Regions from separate parts of the Cellulomonas sp. P22 genome, predicted to be linked through region 1. Evidence: predicted binding sites of a transcription regulator. Region 1 holds the regulator's gene; the other holds the start of a gene.
What was found. The regulator HrcA, encoded in region 1, represses chaperone genes, less so after heat shock. The targets are predictions, from matches to a motif close to TTNGCACTCGNNNNNNNCGAGTGCNAA.

Region 1 (10,440 bases):
ACCCGCCGCCCGGGCAGTCGGGACCGTCCGCGGGGTGGGGCGCGCCGCCCCCGCCGCCGCCCCCGCCGCCACCGCCCCCGCCGCCGCAGCCTGCCGCGGTCGGCGACTCGTTCGGCTGGGGGTGGAACAAGTTCGTCGCGAACCTCGGGCCGATCATCGTGGCGGTCCTGGCGTACCTGGTGGTCGCCGCGATCATCTCGTTGCTGTGGAACCTGGCGCTGGGCGCTGCGAACCTCGGGGTCAACCAGGTGGACCAGTACGGGCACCGGACGGGGCTCGCGGCCGCGGGGGCGTTCGGGGCGTTCCTGGCCAGCGTGATCCTCTCGGTGGTGGTGCTGTTCGTGACGTATGTGCTCCAGGCAGCCATCACGCGCGGCGCGCTCGTGATCAGCTACGGGCAGCGGCTCGAGCTGCGCACCATGTTCCAGTTCCCGAACCTCGGGGCTGTGCTGCTCGCGGCGCTGCTGGTCAGCGTGCTGACCTCGATCGGCTCGCTCGTGTGCGGGGTCGGCGCGCTCGTCGTGGGGTTCTTCGTGCAGTTCACGCTGTTCTTCGTGATCGACAAGGCGCAGAACGCGATCGACGCGCTGCGCTCGAGCTTCGAGCTCGTGACGAAGAACGCCGCGACGATGCTGCTGTTCAGCATCGCGGCGATCGTCGCGGTGCTGATCGGCGCTCTCCTGTGCGGCATCGGCCTGGTCGTGGCCATCCCCGTGGTGATCCTGGCCCAGACCTACCTGTACCGACGCCTCCTCGGCGAACCCGTCGCCCCCTGACAACCCGCGAACGTGGGGGTGGGGGGACGGGTCAGGTGGTGACGAAGTCGATGAGCTCTTCCACGCGGCCCAGGAGCGAGGGTTCGAGGTCGGCGTACGAGCGGACCGAGCGCAGGATGCGCTGCCAGGCACGGGCGACGTCGGCCTGCTCGTCGGCCGGCCAGCCCAGCTCGCGCAGGATGCCGAGCTTCCACTCGGTGCCCCGTTCGATGGTCGGCCACGCGGCGAGCCCCAGCCGTTCGGGGCGCACGGCCTGCCAGACGTCCACGTAGGGATGGCCGAGCACGAGCACGGTGCCGCGAGGCACGGTGCGCAGCGCGGTGTCGGCGATGCGCTGCTCCTTCGAGCCCGGCACGAGGTGGTCGACGAGCACCCCGACCCGCCGGTCGGGGGACGGCTCGAAGTCGGCGAGCGCGTCGGTCAGGTTGTCGACCCCGTCGAGCAGCTCGACGACGACGCCCTCGAGCCGCAGGTCGTCGCCCCACACCTTCTCGACGAGCTCGGCGTCGTGCTTGCCCTCGACCCAGATGCGGCTGCCGCGCGCGACCCGCGCCCGGGAGCCGTGCACCGCGACCGAGCCCGACGCGGTGCGCGTGGGCCGAGCCGGGGCGGGAGCGGCGACGGGGGGAGTGAGCTCGACGGGCTCGCCGTCGACCCAGAACCCCGGGCCGAGCGGGAAGGTGCGGGTGCGGCCCCGCCGGTCCTCGAGCACGACAACGTGCTGGCCGCCCGACTTCTCGACGCGCACCACGGCGCCGACCCAGCCCGTCGTGACCTCCTCGACCACGAGGTCCGCCTCGGCGGGTTGGGGGCGCGAGGTGCGCGCGACGCGGTGGTGCGTCGAGCCCGCTGTGCTCGCGAGGACGTCCTGGCCGTAACGGTCGTGGGTCACCCGCAGAGCCTAGGGCCGTCCCGGCCACGCCCGGGTGCCGACCCAGGTCGCCACCCTCGGGCCTGCACGGTACGACTGGACGGGTGACGTCGTCAGCGGCCGCCCCGGACGAGCCGGACCCGCGCCGCTGGCGCGCGCTGTGGGTCTGCCTGGCCGTCGGCTTCATCACGCTGCTCGACGTGTCGATCGTCAACGTCGCGCTGCCCTCGATCGACGAGGCGCTCGGCGCCAGCTCGAGCCAGCTGCAGCTGGTCGTCGCGGGCTACACGCTCGCCTTCGGCCTCGCGCTCGTGCCCGCGGGACGGTACGGCGACGCCCGGGGTCGGCGCACCGTCATGCTCGTCGGGCTCGTCCTGTTCGCGCTCACCAGCCTGGGTTCGGGCCTCGCGCCCACGGGCGGGGTGCTCGCCGGGATGCGGCTCCTGCAGGGGCTGAGTGCCGGGATGCTGAACCCCCAGGTCACCGGCTTCATCCAGGAGCTGTTCCGGGGACCCGAGAGGGCCCGTGCGTTCGGCACGTTCGGGGCGACGGTGGGGGTCTCGCTCGCGATCGGCCCGCTGCTGGGCGGCGCCATCATCCAGGCCGCGGGCACCGAGTCGGGCTGGCGCTGGGTGTTCTTCGTCAACGTGCCCGTGATCGCGCTCGTGCTGCCGTTCGCGTGGCGGTGGCTGCCGCGCGCGGCGCACCCGCGGGGGACCGCCCACTTCGACCACGTCGGGCTGCTGCTCATCGCCCTGACCACGGTCGCGCTCATGCTGCCGCTCGTGACCACCACGGGCGTGGGCGACGACCCGGCCCGCTGGTGGTGGCTGCTCGTCGCGGCCGTGCTGGGCACGGCCACGGTGCTGTGGGAACGCAGGTTCCAGCGCCGCACGGGCGCCGCGGTGCTGGACCCTGACGTGCTCGGGCAGCCGTCGTTCCGCAACGGGGCCCTGCTGGGGCTCGCGTACTTCGCGGGGTTCACGTCGGTGTTCCTGGTGATCACGCTCTACCTGCAGACCGTGCTGCACTTCACCGCGCTCCAGGCCGGGCTCGTGAGCACCCCGTTCGCGGTCGCGTCGGCCGTGTCCTCGAAGCTCGCGGGCCGGCTCGTCGTCGCGCGCGGGCGCCGCCTGGTGGTGGTGGGGCTGGTCCTGGTCCTCGTCGGGCTCGCCGGGACGTACGTGGTGGTCCGTCAGCTCGACGCGCCGGGCGTCGGCTGGGCCGTGGCCGCGACCCAGCTCGTCACCGGGGCCGGCAGCGGGCTGGTCATCGCCCCGAACCAGACGCTCACGCTCGAGCGCGTCCCGGTCGGGTCGGCCGGGGTCGCGGGCAGCATGCTGCAGCTCGGCCAGCGCGTGGGGTCCGCCCTGGGGGTGGCGGTCAACGTGGCGGTGTTCTACGCGACGCTCGCCGCCGGTGGCTCGGGCGCGCTCGCCGTCGACCGGGCCCTGCGGGTGACCTCGGCCCTCGTCCTGGCGGCGCTCGTGGTCGCTCTCGTCGACCTGCGGACCCGGAGCGCGCAGGCGTCGCCGAAGGCGGGGCGAGCCGGCTCGGCGACCGCGTAGAATTGGCACTCGCGACTCAGGAGTGCCATCTACCGGAGGGGCTGGAGGTGAGATGAGCGACGACCGCAAGCTCGATGTGCTGCGCGCGATCGTGGAGGACTACGTCGCCACCCGCGAGCCCGTCGGCTCACGTGCGCTCGCGGAGCGGCACGCCCTCGGCGTCTCGCCCGCGACGATCCGCAACGACATGGCGGCGCTCGAGGAGAGCGGGTACATCGCGCAGCCGCACACGTCCGCGGGGCGTGTCCCTACCGACAAGGGCTACCGGCTCTTCGTCGACCGGCTCGCGGGCGTCAAGCCGCTCTCGGGTCCCGAGAGGCGGGCGATCCAGTCCTTCCTCGACGAGGCCGTGGACCTCGACGACGTGGTGGACCGCGCGGTGCGCCTGCTCGCCCAGCTGACCCAGCAGGTCGCCGTGGTGCAGTACCCGTCGCTGCGCCGCTCGGCCCTGCGCCACCTCGAGCTCGTGCCCGTGGGCGAGCGGCACCTGCTCGTGGTGATCATCACCGACAACGGGCGCGTCGAGCAGCGCACCCTCGAGCTCGCGGGCCCGCCCGACGAGGGGGTCGTCGCCCGGCTGCGCGTGCGGCTCAACGTCGCGGCGGCCGGTCACCGGCTCGCCGACCTCGACGAGGTGCTGTCGGCCCTGCCCGACGCGTTCGCGCCCGAGGACGAGGCGCTCGTCAAGTCTGTGGTCGGGATCGTCGAGGAGACCCTCGCCGAGGACAGCGAGGAGCGCATCGTGCTCGCGGGCACGGCCAACCTGGTCCGCGGCGGCATGGACTTCTCGCACTCGATCAGCCCGGTCCTCGAGGCCCTCGAGGAGCAGGTGGTGCTGCTGCGCCTCCTCGCCGAGATGTCCGAGGACGCCGCGGCGGTGTCGATGCGCATCGGGCGCGAGACGCAGCACGAGGGGCTCGTCGAGACGAGCTTCGTGACCACCGGCTACGGCGCGGACGGGACCGCCGTGGCACGCATCGGCTCGATCGGGCCGCTGCGCATGGACTACCCCGGGACCATGGCGTCGGTGCGTGCGGTCGCGCGCTACCTGTCGCGCATCCTTGCCGGCTGACCGGTCCCGGCCCCCCGCCTCCCACAGAGAAAGCGATCAGTGAGCGACTACTACGAGATCCTCGGGGTGCCGCGCGACGCGACGCCCGAGCAGATCAAGAAGGCCTACCGACGCCTCGCACGCGAGCACCACCCCGACGTCGCAGGTCCGGACGCCGGCGAGGACCGTTTCAAGGACGTCTCGCGCGCCTACGAGGTGCTCTCGAACCCCGAGAAGCGCCGCATGTACGACCTGGGCGCCGACCCGTCGTCGCCGTCGGGCGGCATGGGCGGTGGCTTCGGCTTCCAGGACATCTTCGAGACGTTCTTCGGTGCCGCGACCGGTCAGAGCGCCCAGCGTGGGCCCATCCCGCGCGCCCGGCGAGGCCAGGACGCGCTCGTGCGGCTCGACATCGACCTCGCCGAGGCCACGTTCGGGGTGCACCGCGAGGTGCACGTCGACACCGCTGTGCTGTGCCCGACGTGCTCGGGGTCGTGCTGCCGTCCGGGCACCACACCGCGCACCTGCGACGTGTGCGGCGGTCGCGGCAGCGTCCAGCGCGTCGCTCGCTCGTTCCTGGGCCAGGTCATGACGTCGCAGCCGTGCGCCGCGTGCCACGGCTTCGGCACCGTGATCCCCGAGCCGTGCCCCGAGTGCTCGGGCGAGGGGCGCGTCCGCTCGCGTCGCACGCTCGAGGTGGACGTGCCGGCGGGTGTCGACACGGGGACCCGGATCAAGCTCACCGGCCAGGGCGAGGTCGGCCCGGCCGGCGGCCCGGCGGGCGACGTGTACCTCGAGATCCGTGAGCGCAAGAACGACACGTTCGTGCGTCGCGGCGACGACCTGCACTGCACGCTCGAGGTGCCGATGACGGCTGCGGCGCTCGGCACCGTGCTGACGCTCGACACGCTCGACGGCCCGCGCGAGGTCGACCTGCGACCGGGTACCCAGCCCGCGCAGATCGTCACGCTCAAGGGGCTCGGCGTGGGGCGGCTGCACGTGGGTGGACGTGGCGACCTGCACGTGCACGTCGACGTCCAGGTGCCCGCCGACCTCGACGAGGAGCAGATGGAGCTGCTGCGCCAGCTCGCGGTGCTGCGCGGCGAGGAGCGTCCCGACACGCGGCTCGCGTCGTCGCACTCGGGCGTGTTCGCCAAGCTCCGCGAGAAGCTCGCCGGGCGCTGAGGGTGAGCGCTCCCGTCTTCCTGGCCGAGCCGGGCTCGTTCGACACGGCCGCCGCGGGCGGCACGTACGTGCTCGAGGGGGCCGAGGGCCGGCACGCGGGGGTCGTGCAGCGGCGTGCCCCGGGTGAGCGCGTCGACGTGGTCGACTGCGCCGGGGTGCGCCTCGTGTGCACGGTGGCGGCTGTCGGCGGCGACGGGGTGCGGCTCGACGTGCTCGACGTGGTGCGCGAGCCCGAGCCCGCCGTGCGCCTGGTGCTGGTGCAGGCCCTCGCGAAGGGGGACCGGGACGAGCTCGCGATCGAGGCCGCGACCGAGGTGGGCGTCGACGCCGTGCTGCCCTGGCAGGCCGAGCGCTCGATCGTGGTGTGGCGCGGGGACCGTGCCGCCAAGAGCCGCGCGCGGTGGCTCGGGACGGTGCGGGCCGCGGCCAAGCAGGCGCGCCGGGCGCGGGTGCCCGAGGTCGGGTTCGCGGTCGACGGGCGCGCGCTGGCCGACGCCGTTCGGGAGGTCGTCGGGCGCGGCGGTGCCGCCCTCGTGCTGCACGAGGAGGCGACCGTGCCGATCGCCGAGGCGGCGCTGCCCGTGCCCGCGGCCCCCGGCGACCCGGCCCCCGAGGTGCTCGTGGTCGTCGGCCCTGAGGGTGGCATCTCGGCGCGTGAGCTCGACACCCTGCGGGACGCAGGTGCGGTCGCGGTGCGGCTGGGCCCGCACGTGCTGCGCACCTCGACCGCGGGCCCCGTGGCGCTCGCCCTGCTCGAGCAGCGGCTGGGCCGCTGGGGCTGAGCCCGTCCGGTCAGCGGGTGTCGGCGTCGACCCCCGTGACCGCGGCGCGTCCCGCCTCGAGCCGGGCCACCGGCACCCGGAACGGCGAGCACGACACGTAGTCGAGCCCGACCGCGTCGAAGAAGCGGATGGACTCGGGGTCGCCGCCGTGCTCGCCGCACACGCCGATCACCAGGTCGGGACGCGTGGCGCGCCCCTCCTCGACCGCGATCTGCACGAGCCGCCCCACGCCCTTCGCGTCGATCGTCTCGAACGGGGACACCGTGAGCACGCCGTTCGCTGTGTACTGCGCGAAGAACGCACCCTCGACGTCGTCGCGCGAGAAGCCCCACGTCGTCTGCGTCAGGTCGTTGGTGCCGAACGAGAAGAACTGGGCCTGCGCGGCGATCCGGTCGGCGGTCAGCGCGGCCCGCGGCAGCTCGATCATGACGCCCACGGGCAGGTCGATCTCGATGCCGTGCTCGGCGCCGACCTCGGACATGATCCGCAGGGCCTCCTCGCGCACGAGCCGCAGCTCCTGCACCGATCCCACCAGCGGGACCATGATCTCGGCGTGCGGGTCACCGCCCTCGGCGCGGCGGATCGCCACGGCCTCGCACACAGCGCGGATCTGCAGCGCGAACAGCCCGGGCACCACGAGCCCGAGCCGGACGCCGCGCAGCCCGAGCATCGGGTTCGCCTCGTGCATGCGTCGCACGGCCGCGAGCAGCCGGACGTCGCCCTCGTCGACCTCGCCGCGCTCCTCGGCGAGCGCCACCTTGACGGACAGCTCGGTGAGGTCGGGCAGGAACTCGTGCAGCGGCGGGTCGAGCAGCCGGATGGTGGTGGGCAGCCCGTCCATCTCGCGCAGCAGCCCCACGAAGTCCTCGCGCTGGAGCGGCAGCAGGGCGTCGAGCGCCGCCAGGTGGGCCGCGTCGTCCTCGGCCAGCACCACGTGCTCGATGTGCTCGCGGCGCTCGCCGAGGAACATGTGCTCGGTGCGGCACAGCCCGATGCCCTGCGCGCCGAGCCGCCGGGCCCGCGCGGCGTCCTCGGGGGTGTCGGCGTTCGCGAGCACCCGGAGCCGACGGGTCGCGTCGGCGTGCCGCAGGATCCGGTCGACCGAACGGACGAGGTCACGGACCTCCTCGTCGTCGGTGGCCGCGAGCGCCGCGTCGAGCCCGTCCTCGAGGTAGCGGGTCACGGGGGAGGGGACCACGTCCACGTCGCCCCAGAACACCTCGCCGGTCGAGCCGTCGATCGCGATGAGGTCGCCCTCGCGCACGGTGCGTCCGGCCACGGTGAAGCTCCGCGACGTCAGGTCGATCACGACGGCCTCGGCACCCACCACGGCCGTGCGACCCATGCCGCGCGCCACGACGGCGGCGTGCGACGTCTTGCCGCCCCTCGCCGTGAGCACGCCCACGGCCGCGATCATGCCGCCCAGGTCGTCGGGGTTCGTCTCGCGCCGCACGAGGATCACGTCCTCGCCCTGCGCGGCACGCTCGACGGCCGTCGCGGAGTCGAGCACGACGCGACCGACCGCCGCGCCGGGCGACGCCGCCATCGCTGTGGTGAGCAGCGTCGCGTCGCTGCCCGCCGCGAACTGGGGGAACAGCAGCTGCGAGAGCTGCGCGCCCGTCACGCGCGAGAGGGCCTCGTCCATCGTGATGAGGTTCTCGTCGACCAGGTGCGTCGCGATGCGGAACGCGGCGGCCGCCGTGCGCTTGCCCACCCGGGTCTGGAGCATCCACAGCTTGCCGCGCTCGATCGTGAACTCGATGTCGCACAGGTCGCGGTAGTGGGTCTCGAGGCGGCGCATGGCCTGGCGCAGCTCGGCGTACGCGGTCGGGTCGATCTGCTCGAGGTCCGCGAGGGTCGCGGTGTTGCGGATGCCCGCGACCACGTCCTCGCCCTGCGCGTTGACCAGGTAGTCGCCGTAGTCGCCCGACTTCCCGGTGGCGGGGTCGCGCGTGAACGCCACGCCCGTGCCCGACGTGGGGCCGAGGTTGCCGAAGACCATCGAGCACACGTTGACGGCCGTGCCGAGGTCGTCGGGGATGCGCTCCTTGCGCCGGTACAGCCGGGCCCGTTCGGTGCCCCACGACGCGAGCACAGCGACGATCGCCATGTCGAGCTGCTCGCGCGGGTGCTGCGGGAAGTCGCGCCCGGTCTCGCGGCGCACGATGTCCTTGAACGTCTCGACGAGCCCGCGCAGGTCCTCGGCCGTGAGGTCGACGTCGGAGGTGGCGCCGCGCGCGGCCTTCGCGTCGTCGAGCGCCTGGGAGAACAGCTCGCCGTCGAGGTCGAGCACGGTGCGGCCGAACATCTGGATCAGGCGCCGGTAGGAGTCCCAGGCGAACCGCTCGTCGCCGCTGTACTCGGCCAGGCCCTGCACCGACGCGTCGTTGAGGCCGACGTTGAGGACCGTCTCCATCATGCCGGGCATCGAGAACTTGGCCCCCGAGCGCACCGACACCAGCAGGGGCTCGTGGAAGTCGCCCAGCTGGCGACCCAGGGCGTCCTCGAGCCGGCGCAGCGCCATCGTCACCTCGACGCGCAGCTCGGCGGGCACCTCGCCCGTGCGCAGGAACTCCCGGCACGCCTCGGTCGTGATCGTGAAGCCCGGCGGGACGGGCAGGCCCAGCCGTGTCATCTCCGCCAGGTTGGCGCCCTTGCCACCGAGCAGGTCCTTCTGGTCCTTGTCGCCCTCGCTGAAGTCCTTCACGTACGTCGCCACGTCGCACCTCCGCGTATGTCGGGGGTCCTGACCACCTCATGAGCAGTCTCCGCCCCACGGCACGCTCGCGCGCAAGGACGAAGGGCCCACGGCGAGACCCGCGCGACGTGCCATCGACCGCGGCGCGCCCTGTGGTCCGGCGCCCTCGGTAGGATGGGACCAGCCGCACCACCGCGTGGAACCGAGGAGCACAGAGGCGCAAGCCGAGCACATGGCCGACAGCACACCCGCACAGCGCCCGAACGCCGGTGCCGCCGCACGCGTCGGGCACCGGATCACCATCCCGCCCGAGGTGCCGATGGTCGAGCTCCTCGGTCTCGGCGACCAGGTGCTGCGAGCCATCGAGGCCGGCTTCTCGGGCGTCGACATCCACGTGCGCGGCAACGAGATCTCCCTCTCGGGCCCCGCGGGCGACGTGGCGCTGGTCGCGCGGCTCGTCGACGAGCTCGTCGAGGTCGCGCTCGCAGGCACGCCCCTGACCCCCGACGTCGTGAGCCGCTCGGTCGCGATGCTCACGGCGGGCACCGTGACCCGTCCCGCCGACGTGCTGACCCTCAACATCCTGTCCTCGCGCGGGCGCACGATCCGCCCCAAGACCGCCGGGCAGAAGGATTACGTCGACGCGATCGACCGGCACACGGTCACGTTCGGCATCGGCCCCGCGGGCACCGGCAAGACGTACCTCGCGATGGCCAAGGCCGTGCAGGCCCTGCAGGCCCGCCAGGTCAACCGCATCGTGCTGACACGGCCCGCGGTCGAGGCCGGCGAGCGGCTGGGCTTCCTGCCCGGCACGCTCAACGACAAGATCGACCCGTACCTGCGCCCGCTCTACGACGCGCTGCACGACATGCTCGACCCCGACACCATCCCGCGGCTCATGGAGGCCGGGACGATCGAGGTCGCGCCGCTCGCGTACATGCGCGGGCGCACGCTCAACGACTCCTTCATCATCCTCGACGAGGCGCAGAACACCTCGAGCGAGCAGATGAAGATGTTCCTCACCCGCCTGGGCTTCGGCTCGAAGGTGGTCGTCACGGGAGACGTGACACAGGTCGACCTGCCGGCCGCGGTGCCCTCGGGCCTGCGGGTCGTCGAGTCGATCCTCGCCGACGTGGACGACGTCGAGTTCTGCCGGCTGACGTCGTCCGACGTGGTCCGTCACCGGCTCGTCAGCGACATCATCGACGCGTACGCGCGCTGGGACAGGTCATGAGCATCGAGGTCAACAACGAGTCCGGCGCCGAGGTCGACGAGGCGGAGTTCGCCGCGCTCGCGCGCTACGTGCTGGACGCCATGCACGTCCACCCCCAGACCGAGCTGTCGATCCTGCTGGTCGGCACGGACGTCATGTCCGAGCTGCACGTGCAGTGGATGGACGAGCCCGGGCCCACCGACGTGCTCTCGTTCCCGATGGACGAGCTGCGTCCCGGGCGCGCGGGCGAGCAGACACCTGCCGGGCTGCTCGGCGACGTGGTGCTCTGCCCCGAG
Region 2 (10,440 bases), on a different contig from region 1:
CACCTCCTCGGGGTCCCGGGTGCGGCGCGAGGGCACCACCGCGACGTCGTCGAAGGAGTATGCGCGCCGTCCGCGCTTGCCGCGTCCGATCTCGATCTCGTTGCTCACGCGACCAGGTTACCGGGGCTCACCGGCCCGGGCCGTCGTCCGGCGGCCCCTGAGCACCCGGGTCACTGCCCCGCGGCCTCGGCGACCACGTCGACCAGCATCGTGCAGAAGGCCGGCAGGTCGTCGGGGCCGCGCGACGTCACGAGGGTCCAGCCGCCGGCGCGGTCCACGAACACCTCGGCATCGACCCACGTCGCGCCCGCGTTGCGCAGGTCCGTGCCCACGCTCGGGGCCGACGTGAGCGTCTTGCCCGGCGCGACTCCCGCGTCGATGAGCACCCACGGGGCGTGGCAGATGGCGGCGACGGGCTTGCCCGCCTCGGTGAAGCCTCTGACCAGCTCGCGCGCGGCCGGCAGGATGCGCAACCGGTCGCCGTTCACCGTGCCCCCCGGGAGCACCAGCGCGTCGAACTCGAGCGCGACCACGCCGTGCAGCAGCCGCCCGACCGGGTACGTCGCGACGGGGTCGCAGCCGTGCTCGACCGTCGCCACCTCGCCGAGCTCGGGCGCCACCAGCACCGGGGTCCCGCCCTCGTCGCGGACGACCGACCACGGCACCGCCAGCTCGGCGTCCTCGATGCCCGACATGCTCGTCACGAACGCGACAGTCGTCCCCGTCAGACGCCCCATGGTGTCCCCCTCGTCGACCGGTGACCCTTCCACGGTCACACCGCCCCCACGACCCCGCATCCCGGCGCGCACGGCGTGCGTCACGGCCCTGTGGGCGAGCGGTGGCATGCTGACGGCGGCACGAGGAGGACACATGACCTGGACCCTGGGACCGCTGCTCGGTTTCGACACCGAGACCACCGGCATCGACGTCGAGCACGACCGCATCGTCACCGCCGCGCTCGTCCGGCGCGACGCGTCGGGCACGCACGTGCGCACCTGGATCATCGACCCGGGCGTCGAGATACCCGAGGCGGCGAGCGCGATCCACGGCATCACGACCGCGCAGGCCCGCGCCGAGGGCATGGCGCCGTCCGTCGCCCTCGAGGAGATCGCGACCGTCCTGACCGACGCGTTCGCCGCGGGCACGCCGGTGGTCGCCTACAACGCCGGGTACGACCTGGGCATCCTCGACGCCGAGCTGCGTCGGCACGGGCTCGCCACCGTGGGCGAACGGCTCGGGCGCGCCGCGCAGCCCGTGATCGACCCGCTCGTGCTCGACCGGCACGAGGACCGCTACCGCAGGGGCAAGCGCAAGCTCGTGGACCTGTGCGGGTACTACGAGGTGGTCGACCCCGGGACGCTGCACACCGCGGACGTGGACGTCGTCGCGACGCTCGACGTGCTCGCCAAGATCGTCGGCCGGTTCCCGCACCTGGGGGCGCTCGACCTGGCCACGCTGCACGCGTACCAGGAGACGGCCCACCGCGCGTGGGCCGAGGGCTTCAACGCGTGGCGCGAGACCCGTGGCCTCACCGGACCCGGCGCCGCCCTCGAGTGGCTGGGCCCACGCCCCACCACCGCGGCCCCTGCGACCCCCCGACCTGCGGAGCTCGTGGCATCTCAGCCATGAGTTGCGCCAGGGGGCGGGCGGACGTACACGCGGCGGCACGGCCCGCCGTCGCGGAGACATCATCTCAGCCATGAGTTATCGTCATCGGGTGACGACGACCAGCACGACCGAGACCACCGAGCACCTCACACGGGTCGGCGGCCTTGTCCGCAGCGCCCGCCAGCACCAGGGGCTCACCCAGGCACAGCTCGCCGAACGGCTCGGCACGAGCCAGAGCGCTGTGCACCGCATCGAGCAGGGCGCCCAGAACATCAGCCTCGACATGCTCACGCGCATCAGCGCGGCCCTCGACTCCGAGCTCGTGACCATCGGCCCGCGGCACTCGCACCTGCGCGTGCACGGCGGTCACCAGCTCTCGGGCCGCATCGACGTGAACTCGAGCAAGAACGGTGCCGTCGCGCTGCTGTGCGCCTCGCTGCTCAACCGCGGGACCACGCGGCTGCGGCACGTGGCCCGCATCGTCGAGGTCGACCGCATCGTCGAGGTGCTCCGCAGCATCGGGGTGCGCGCCACCTGGTCGCCCGACGGGCACGACCTCGAGATCCAGGTGCCCGATCGCCTCGACCTCGCGTCGATCGACGTCGACGCGGCCCGCCGCACCCGGTCGATCATCATGTTCCTCGGCCCGCTGCTCGGGCTCGAGCGCGAGTTCGCGCTCCCCTACGCGGGGGGCTGCGACCTCGGCACCCGGACCGCCGAGCCGCACCTCATCGCGCTGCGGCCGTTCGAGCTGGACGTGACGACCACGGGCGGCTTCTACCAGGCGACGGTCGGCGCCGCACAGGCCCGCGACCTGAGCGTCGTGCTCACCGAGCGCGGCGACACCGTGACCGAGAACACGATCATGGCCGCGGCCCGGCGCCAGGGCGTCACGACCATCCGCAACGCGAGCTCGAACTACATGGTCCAGGACCTGTGCTTCTACCTCGAGCGGCTCGGCGTGACGATCGACGGCATCGGCACCACGACGCTGCGCGTGCACGGCGTGCCCGACATCGACACCGACGTCGAGTACACGGTCTCCGAGGACCCGGTCGAGGCCATGAGCCTGCTGACCGCGGGCATCGTCACCGGCTCCGAGATCACCGTCGGGCGGGTGCCGATCGAGTTCATGGAGATCGAGCTCGCGACGCTCGCCGAGATGAACCTGCGGTTCACCGTCTCGGACGAGTACCTCGCCGACAACGGCCGCACCCGCCTGGCCGACGTCACCGTGCACCCGAGCGAGCTGCGGGCACCGGCCGACAAGATCCACCCGATGCCGTTCCCGGGGCTCAACATCGACAACCTGCCGTTCTTCGCGGTCATCGCCGCGTGCGCGCAGGGCCACACCCTCATCCACGACTGGGTGTACGACGGTCGCGCGATCCACCTGACCGACCTCACGCGCCTGGGCGCCGACGTCCGCCTGCTCGACCCGCACCGGCTCGACGTGCAGGGCCCCACGCGCTGGTCGGGGGCCGAGGTCAGCTGCCCGCCCGCGCTGCGCCCCGCGGTCGTGATCCTGCTCGCGATGCTCGCCGCGAAGGGCACCTCGGTGCTGCGCGACGTCGACATCATCGCGCGCGGCTACGAGCAGCTCCAGGAGCGGCTCGTGAGCCTCGGCGCGCAGATCGAGACGTTCCGCGACTGACCCCGCGGGGCGTCCGCCCTCCAGCACGTACGACGGAGCCCACGGCGACCAGCGCCGTGGGCTCCGTCGTACCGCGGGTCAGCGGCTCGAGTAGTTGGGTGCCTCGGAGATCATCTGCACGTCGTGCGGGTGCGACTCCTTGAGCCCCGCGGGGGTGATCCGCACGAACTTCCCGCGCTGCTGCAGCTCGGGGACCGTGCGGGCACCCACGTAGAACATCGACTGGTGCAGACCGCCGACGAGCTGGTGGGCGACAGCAGCGAGCGGGCCGCGGTAGGGCACCTGGCCCTCGATGCCCTCGGTGATGATCTCGTCGTCGGACAGGTCGCCCTGGAAGTAGCGGTCCTTCGAGTACGAGCGGCGGTCGCCACGCGTCTGCATCGCACCGAGCGAGGCCATGCCGCGGTAGCGCTTGTACTGCTTGCCGTTGACGAAGACCAGGTCGCCGGGCGACTCGTCGCAGCCCGCGAGGAGCCCGCCGAGCATCACGGTGTCGGCCCCCGCGACGAGGGCCTTGGCGATGTCCCCCGAGTACTGCAGGCCACCGTCGCCGATGACCGGCACCCCGGCCGGCTTGGCGGCGAGCGACGCCTCGTAGATCGCGGTGACCTGCGGCACGCCCACACCGGCCACGACGCGCGTGGTGCAGATCGAGCCCGGCCCGACGCCGACCTTGATGGCGTCCACGCCGGCGTCGACGAGCGCCTGCGCACCCTCGCGCGTGGCGATGTTGCCACCGATGATCTGGACGTCGCGCGTGGCGGGGTCCTTCTTGAGCCGGCGCACCATGTCGAGCATGAGGCGCGCGTGCCCGTTGGCGGTGTCGACCACGAGCACGTCGACGCCGGCCTCGACCAGCGCGATGACCCGCTCCCACGCGTCGCCGAAGAACCCGACGGCCGCGCCCACGACGAGGCGACCCTCGCCGTCCTTGGTCGCCTGCGGGTACTGCTCGGTCTTGACGAAGTCCTTGACGGTGATGAGCCCGGCCAGCACGCCCGCGGCGTCCACGAGCGGCAGCTTCTCGACCTTGTGCTTGGCCAGGAGCCCGGCGGCGTCCTCGCGCGCGATGCCCACCGGGGCCGTGACCAGCGGCATCGACGTCATGACGTCGCGCACGAGCCGGGTCGGGTACTCGTCGGGGGCCACGAAGCGCAGGTCGCGGTTGGTGATGATGCCGAGCAGCCGCTGCTTCTCGTCGACCACCGGAAGGCCCGAGACGCGGTACTTGCCGCACAGCTCGTCGAGCTCGGAGAGCGTCGCCTCGGGTCCGACCGTCACCGGGTCGGTGATCATGCCAGACTCGGACCGCTTGACGAGGTCGACCTGGTGCGCCTGGGCCTCGATCGACAGGTTGCGGTGCAGGATCCCGATGCCACCCTGACGGGCCATCGCGATGGCCATGCGGGCCTCGGTCACGGTGTCCATGGCCGCCGAGACGAGCGGCAGGGCCACCGAGATCTCGCGGGTGAGCCGGGAGGTCGTGTCCACCTCGCTCGGGATGACGTCGGTCTCTCCCGGGAGCAGCAGCACGTCGTCGTAGGTCAGACCGATGCGGCCGAACGGGTCGGAGGTCTCACGTGATCCGGGGGTTCCGAGGTCGGTCATCCGTCGATGATACGTCCACGGGACAGGCGTCGTGAATGACCCCGCAGGCCCCCGGAGAGGGGCCGCAGATCAGCGGATCAGACCGCGCCGCAGCCCGATGGCGACCGCCTGCGCGCGGTCCGCGGCGCCGAGCTTGCGGAACAGCCGGCGCGCGTGGGTCTTGACCGTGTCCTCCGAGAGGAACAGCTCGGCACCGATCTGCGAGTTCGAGCGACCGTTGCTCATGCCGACCAGGACCTCGATCTCGCGCTTGGTCAGCGAGACCTCCTCGACCCCGCGCTGGGTCGGCGTCTCGACCATGGCGTCCATGAGCGTCGACTCGGCGCGGATGGCCGTGGGCCCCGCCGTCGCGGGGACCGCGGGGCTCGCGAGAACGTGCGCGGCGACGGCGGACAGCTCGGCCCTCCCCACGTCGGGCGCGAGGTAGCCGCGCGCACCGATCGAGATGGCGCGGTCGAGCGCGACCTCGTCGCCGGGCACCGCGAGCATCACGATCGTGGCGGTGGGGGCCAGGCTGCGCAGCCGGCGGATCGCCTCGACCGGGCCGGGGCCGGGCAGGTGGGCGTCGAGCAGGACGATCGTCGGGGGGATGCGGCGCGCGAGGGCCGTGAGCTCCTCGGCGGTCGAGGCGGAACGCACCGGGGTGAGCGAGGGGACACCGAGGGCCGTCAGCACCAGGCGCTCCCGCACCACGGTCGAGCCGTGACACACCACGACCCCAGCCATCGAGCCCTCCTTGCCGCACACGGGTGTCGCGCGCTTGTTACCACTCTGTATCGACGCGGCGTCGCGCAACGTTAGTCCACAGTGCGGGTGAAAGGCCCGGAGCGTCTGACTCTGCGCCATCTCCGGCGGGCTCAGACGGTGACGGCCAGCACCTCGGCGAGCAGGCCCGTGAGCGTGCGCGCCCGGTGCACAGAACGGCCGAGCGGCAGCCCCTGCGCCGCGGCGTCCCCCAGCATCGCGAACTGCGGGACGTCGGGATGGGTCTGCACGATCGCCTCGACGGCGGTGAGGTCGGGGGCGGCGAGCTCGGTGACGAGCACGACGGCCGCCGGACGGGTCATCGCGGTGATCTCGACGAGGCGGTGCCGTTCGACGGGGCCCACCACGATGCGCGGGTCGGCGCCACGCTCGGCGAGCACCGCCGCGAGCACGTGGAGCACGAGCGGGCACTGCTCGCCGGGGGCCGGGAGCAGCAGCACCACGCGCCGCCCGGCGACGTGCGCCCGGGCCTGCGGCGCGGTGCGGGCGCGCAGCCCGGCGAGCACGGCACCGACCACGAGCGCGTCGGCGTCCTCCCCCGGTCGGGCCAGGACCGTGCGGGCCGCGAGGCCGAGGCGCACGGGCTCGACGAGGTCGCTCCACCAGGACACGAGCGCGTCGGCGGGCGGCGGGGCGAGCAGCCGCCGGCAGGCGACCTCGTCCCCGCGCAGCGCCGCGTCGATCACGACGGTGGGGGTCGCGTGCACGGCGGGGTCGGCCGACGCGAGGGGGTTCGGGAGCGGCACGACCTCCGGGTCGGCGGCCCCCAGGGCGGCGGCGCGCATGTCGGTCTCGCGGGCCACGCGCGCGGCCTCCGAGGGGGCGACGCCGTCGAGCGTGAGGCCCCGCATCACGAGAAGCCGCGCGACGTCGTCGGAGGTGTAGCGGCGGTGCGACCCCGCGGAGTGCTCGGACGGGCCGAGCCCGTAGCGACGGTCCCACGTCCGCAGCGTCGCGGGGGCGACCCCGAGGCGACGGGCGACGGCAGCCACGGAGAGGGCCGGACCGTCGACGGCGGACGTCGGCCCCGGCACGGGTGCCGGAGCGTCACCGTCGGTCACCATGACCCGATTGTGCACAACTTGCGGCGCGGTTGCCAACGCGTGTCCAGTTCAGATTCGGTACGACCTGGACGTTCGTCACACTGAAGCGATTCTGAACAGGGACTTGAACAACTTGTGGCGCGGTTGGTAGCGTCTCGCCCCGTACGCAGTTGCACCGCAAGACATCCCGATCGCTGGGGCCTGGCGCACCGCCGCCGCCGGCCCGGCGTCTGAGTCGAGGAGGACCGCATGGCCGAGATCTCACGTCTGCCCGGGCCCGTCATGGACCTCTGGGAGTGGCAGTTCGAGGGCGCCTGCCGCGACGCCGACGAGAACCTGTTCTTCCACCCCGAGGGTGAGCGTGGATCTGCGCGCCGCCGCCGCGCCGAGGCCGCCAAGGCGGTCTGCGCGACCTGTCCCGTCATCCAGGAGTGCCGCGAGCAGTCGCTCGCCGTGCGCGAGCCCTACGGCGTGTGGGGCGGCCTCTCCGAGGACGAGCGCGCCGCGATCCTCGCCCGCCCCTCACGCAAGGCCATCTGAGCACTGCCGCACCTCCCCTCAGACACGACGAAGCCCCTCCCGGCACAGCCGGGAGGGGCTTCGTCGTCTCAGCTCAGCGGTGCCGAGCAGAGGTCACTTCTCGACGATCGCGAGGATGTCGCGGGCGGAGAGGATGAGGTACTCCTCGCCCGAGTACTTGACCTCGGTGCCGCCGTACTTGCTGTAGATGACCTTGTCACCGACGGCCACGTCGAGCGGCACACGGTTGCCGTTGTCGTCGATGCGGCCGGGGCCGACAGCGAGGACCTCGCCCTCCTGGGGCTTTTCCTTGGCGCTGTCCGGGATGACCAGACCGGAAGCGGTCGTCTGCTCCGCCTCGAGCGTCTTGACGACGATCCGGTCCTCGAGCGGCTTGATGGAGACCGACACTGCGGACCTCCCCTTCACTTGTGGGTTCTCAGTGATGTCCGAATCCCGCTGCGCAGACCCACCGCCGTCGCGGGTGTCGGGGAGTCAGCCAGTGCGGAGGACCCAGCCCTGAGGACTGTGCCACCAGTCACTCTAGGAACCCGTTAGCACTCGGTCAAGGCGAGTGCCAGAACTGCCGGGTGCGCGCGCCGCCCCGCAGCGGCATCCGTTGCCGCCTGCACGCGAGCCGGGGCCTTCCGCGTGCGAGGATCGCCCGCATGGACGCAGCCGGTCTCGCGAAGCTCCTCAGCCCGACCGGCTGGGCGCTGCTGAGCGCACTCCCCCCGTACGACGAGCAGCGCACGATGGCGCTGTCCGAGCGGCTGCGCCGCGAGGGCCTCGACCCCGAGCTCGTCGCGGCGGCGCTGACCCAGTCCCGGCTGCGGGCCAAGGCGCACGCGAAGTTCGGCGAGTTCGCCGACGGGATGCTCTTCACCCCGGCCGGGCTCGAGCAGGCCACCCGGCTCGTCGTCGCCGCGCACCACGCGCGCCGCTACACCGCCGCCGGGGTGACGAAGGTCGCCGACCTCACGTGCGGCGTCGGCGCCGACTCGATGGCCTTCGCGGGCGTCGGCCTCACCGTGCTCGCGACCGACCTGGACGAGGTCGCCGCGTCGGTCGCGACCGTCAACCTGCGCCACTTCCCCGAGGCCGAGGTGCGGCACGGCGACGGTCTCGCGCTCGACCTCGAGGCCGAGGGGGTCGACGGCGTGTACGCCGACCCGGCCCGACGCACCACGTCGGGCAGCCGGGTCTTCGACCCCGCGGCCTACGCCCCGCCGCTCGACGCGGTCCTCGCGCTGCGGTCGCGCGTGCCGGCGCTCGGGCTCAAGCTCGGACCCGGCATCCCGCACTCCGCGCTGCCCGACGACGCCGAGGCCCAGTGGGTCTCGGTCGACGGCGACGTGGTCGAGGCCGGGCTGTGGTTCGGCCCGCTCGCCCCCGACGGCCCGGGTCGCAGCGCCCTCGTCCTGCGGCCCGACGGCGCGCACGTCCTGCGCTCGGGACCCGGCGGCCCACCCGCCCCCGACGTCGGCCCGGTCGGCGGCTACCTCTACGAGCCCGACGGCGCCGTGATCCGCGCGGGCCTGGTGGCCGACGTCGCCACCGCGGTGAACGGACGCCTGGTCGACCGCACCATCGCCTACGTCACGTCCGACATGCTGCACCCCGTGCCCACCGCGACCGCGTACCGCGTGCTCGACACGCTGCCGTTCGGCCTCAAGCGGCTGCGCACCTACCTGCGCGAACGCGACGTCGGGCGGCTGACGATCAAGAAGCGCGGCACCGCCGTGGTGCCCGAGCAGCTGCGCGGGCAGCTCTCGCTGCGCGGCTCGGCCGAGTCGACCATCGTGCTGACCCGGGTCGACGGACGCCAGCAGGTGATCGTCGTGGAACCCCTGTCGGGGCCGGCGTGAGCCCGCGGGTCGCGCTGCCGTTCGCCCGCTCCGAGCGCTCGACGCTCGGGGTCGAGTGGGAGCTCGCGCTCGTCGACTCCGACTCGGGCGACCTGCGGCAGGTCGCCCAGACCGTGCTCGACGCCGTGCGCCCCGACCACGGCGGCGACCATCCCGCGATCCGCCAGGAGCTGCTGCTCAACACCGTCGAGGTCGTCTCGGGCGTGTGCCGCACGGCCGCGCAGGCCCGCGACGACCTCGAGCGGGCCATCGAGGAGGTCCGCGCCGTGACCGACCCGCTGCGGGTCGAGCTCATGGGTGGCGGCACGCACCCGTTCGCGCGCTGGGCGCAGCAGAAGGTCACCGACAAGCAGCGCTACGCGACGCTGATCGACCGCACGCAGTGGTGGGGCCGGCAGATGGTCATCTACGGACTGCACGTGCACGTGGGCGTCGAGGACCGCGACAAGGTGCTGCCGATCTCGCGCGCCCTGCTCACGTGCTTCGCGCACCTGCAGTCCCTCTCGGCCGCGTCGCCGTTCTGGGGCGGACGTGACACCGGCTACGCGTCGAACCGGGCGCTGATGTTCCAGCAGCTCCCGACGGCCGGGCTGCCGTTCGCGTTCGAGCGCTGGGACGAGCTCGAGGGCTACGTGGGCGACATGCTCCACACCGGAGTCATCGACCAGTTCGACGAGGTCCGCTGGGACGTGCGCCCCTCGCCGCGGTTCGGCACGATCGAGGCCCGCATCTGCGACAGCCCGTCGAACATCCTCGAGGTCATGGCCCTGACGGCCCTCACGCACTGCCTCGTGGAGCACTTCTCGTCGATGCTCGACCGCGGCGAGGACCTGCCGACGATGCCGCCGTGGTTCGCGCAGGAGAACAAGTGGCGATCGGCCCGCTACGGCATGGACGCGATCGTCATCGTGGACGCCGCGGGCGAGGAGGAGCTCGTGACCGACGCGGTGCGGCGCCTGCTGGTCGACCTCGCCCCCGTGGCCGAGCGGCTGGGCTGCGCGGCCGAGCTCGACCTGGTGCACGTCATCCTGCGCCGTGGCGCGTCCTACCAGCGCCAGCGCGCCGTGGCCCGCCGGCACGGCGGGGAGCTCGACGCGGTCGTCGCGAGCCTGGTCGCCGAGATGCACGCGGGTCGGCCGCTGTAGCGCAGCGCCGCAGGTCCGGTGCCGGATACGCCTGCCCGGGAGACCCGGCCCGCGCTAGGGTTCGAGCGCCGCGGCCCCCGCCCGGTCGTCCGCCGCGAGCCCCTGGAGCCCTGCATGCCCCGACCCGGTCCCCGCCCCGACCGCCGCTCCGGCACCGGTCGGGCCGCGCAGGCCGCGACGTGGACGCTGGTCGGCGCCGCGTGGGTCGCCGTCGCAGCGGCGGCAGTTGT

Region 2: a site for HrcA is predicted at 7,752-7,778, ahead of groES (co-chaperone GroES). Genes of this name have one in related genera too.

What each region holds. Positions count from the first base shown of each region.
Region 1 is NZ_JBISBW010000003.1:88,694-99,133, reverse strand. Features, by position in the region: gene ACGIF2_RS03485 (hypothetical protein) at 1-776, shown strand, start outside; gene ACGIF2_RS03480 (DUF3097 domain-containing protein) at 808-1,668, opposite strand; gene ACGIF2_RS03475 (MFS transporter) at 1,752-3,215, shown strand; gene hrcA (heat-inducible transcriptional repressor HrcA) at 3,268-4,287, shown strand; gene dnaJ (molecular chaperone DnaJ) at 4,327-5,451, shown strand; gene ACGIF2_RS03460 (16S rRNA (uracil(1498)-N(3))-methyltransferase) at 5,454-6,233, shown strand; gene ppdK (pyruvate, phosphate dikinase) at 6,244-8,952, opposite strand; gene ACGIF2_RS03450 (PhoH family protein) at 9,164-10,165, shown strand; gene ybeY (rRNA maturation RNase YbeY) at 10,162-10,440, shown strand, end outside.
Region 2 is NZ_JBISBW010000011.1:25,595-36,034, forward strand. Features, by position in the region: gene ACGIF2_RS12670 (GuaB3 family IMP dehydrogenase-related protein) at 1-108, opposite strand, end outside; gene ACGIF2_RS12675 (DJ-1/PfpI family protein) at 171-737, opposite strand; gene ACGIF2_RS12680 (exonuclease domain-containing protein) at 871-1,629, shown strand; gene ACGIF2_RS12685 (helix-turn-helix domain-containing protein) at 1,700-3,262, shown strand; gene guaB (IMP dehydrogenase) at 3,341-4,870, opposite strand; gene ACGIF2_RS12695 (LuxR C-terminal-related transcriptional regulator) at 4,940-5,596, opposite strand; gene ACGIF2_RS12700 (MerR family transcriptional regulator) at 5,728-6,699, opposite strand; gene ACGIF2_RS12705 (WhiB family transcriptional regulator) at 6,928-7,218, shown strand; gene groES (co-chaperone GroES) at 7,312-7,608, opposite strand; gene ACGIF2_RS12715 (SAM-dependent methyltransferase) at 7,866-9,065, shown strand; gene ACGIF2_RS12720 (glutamate--cysteine ligase) at 9,062-10,210, shown strand; gene ACGIF2_RS12725 (hypothetical protein) at 10,325-10,440, shown strand, end outside.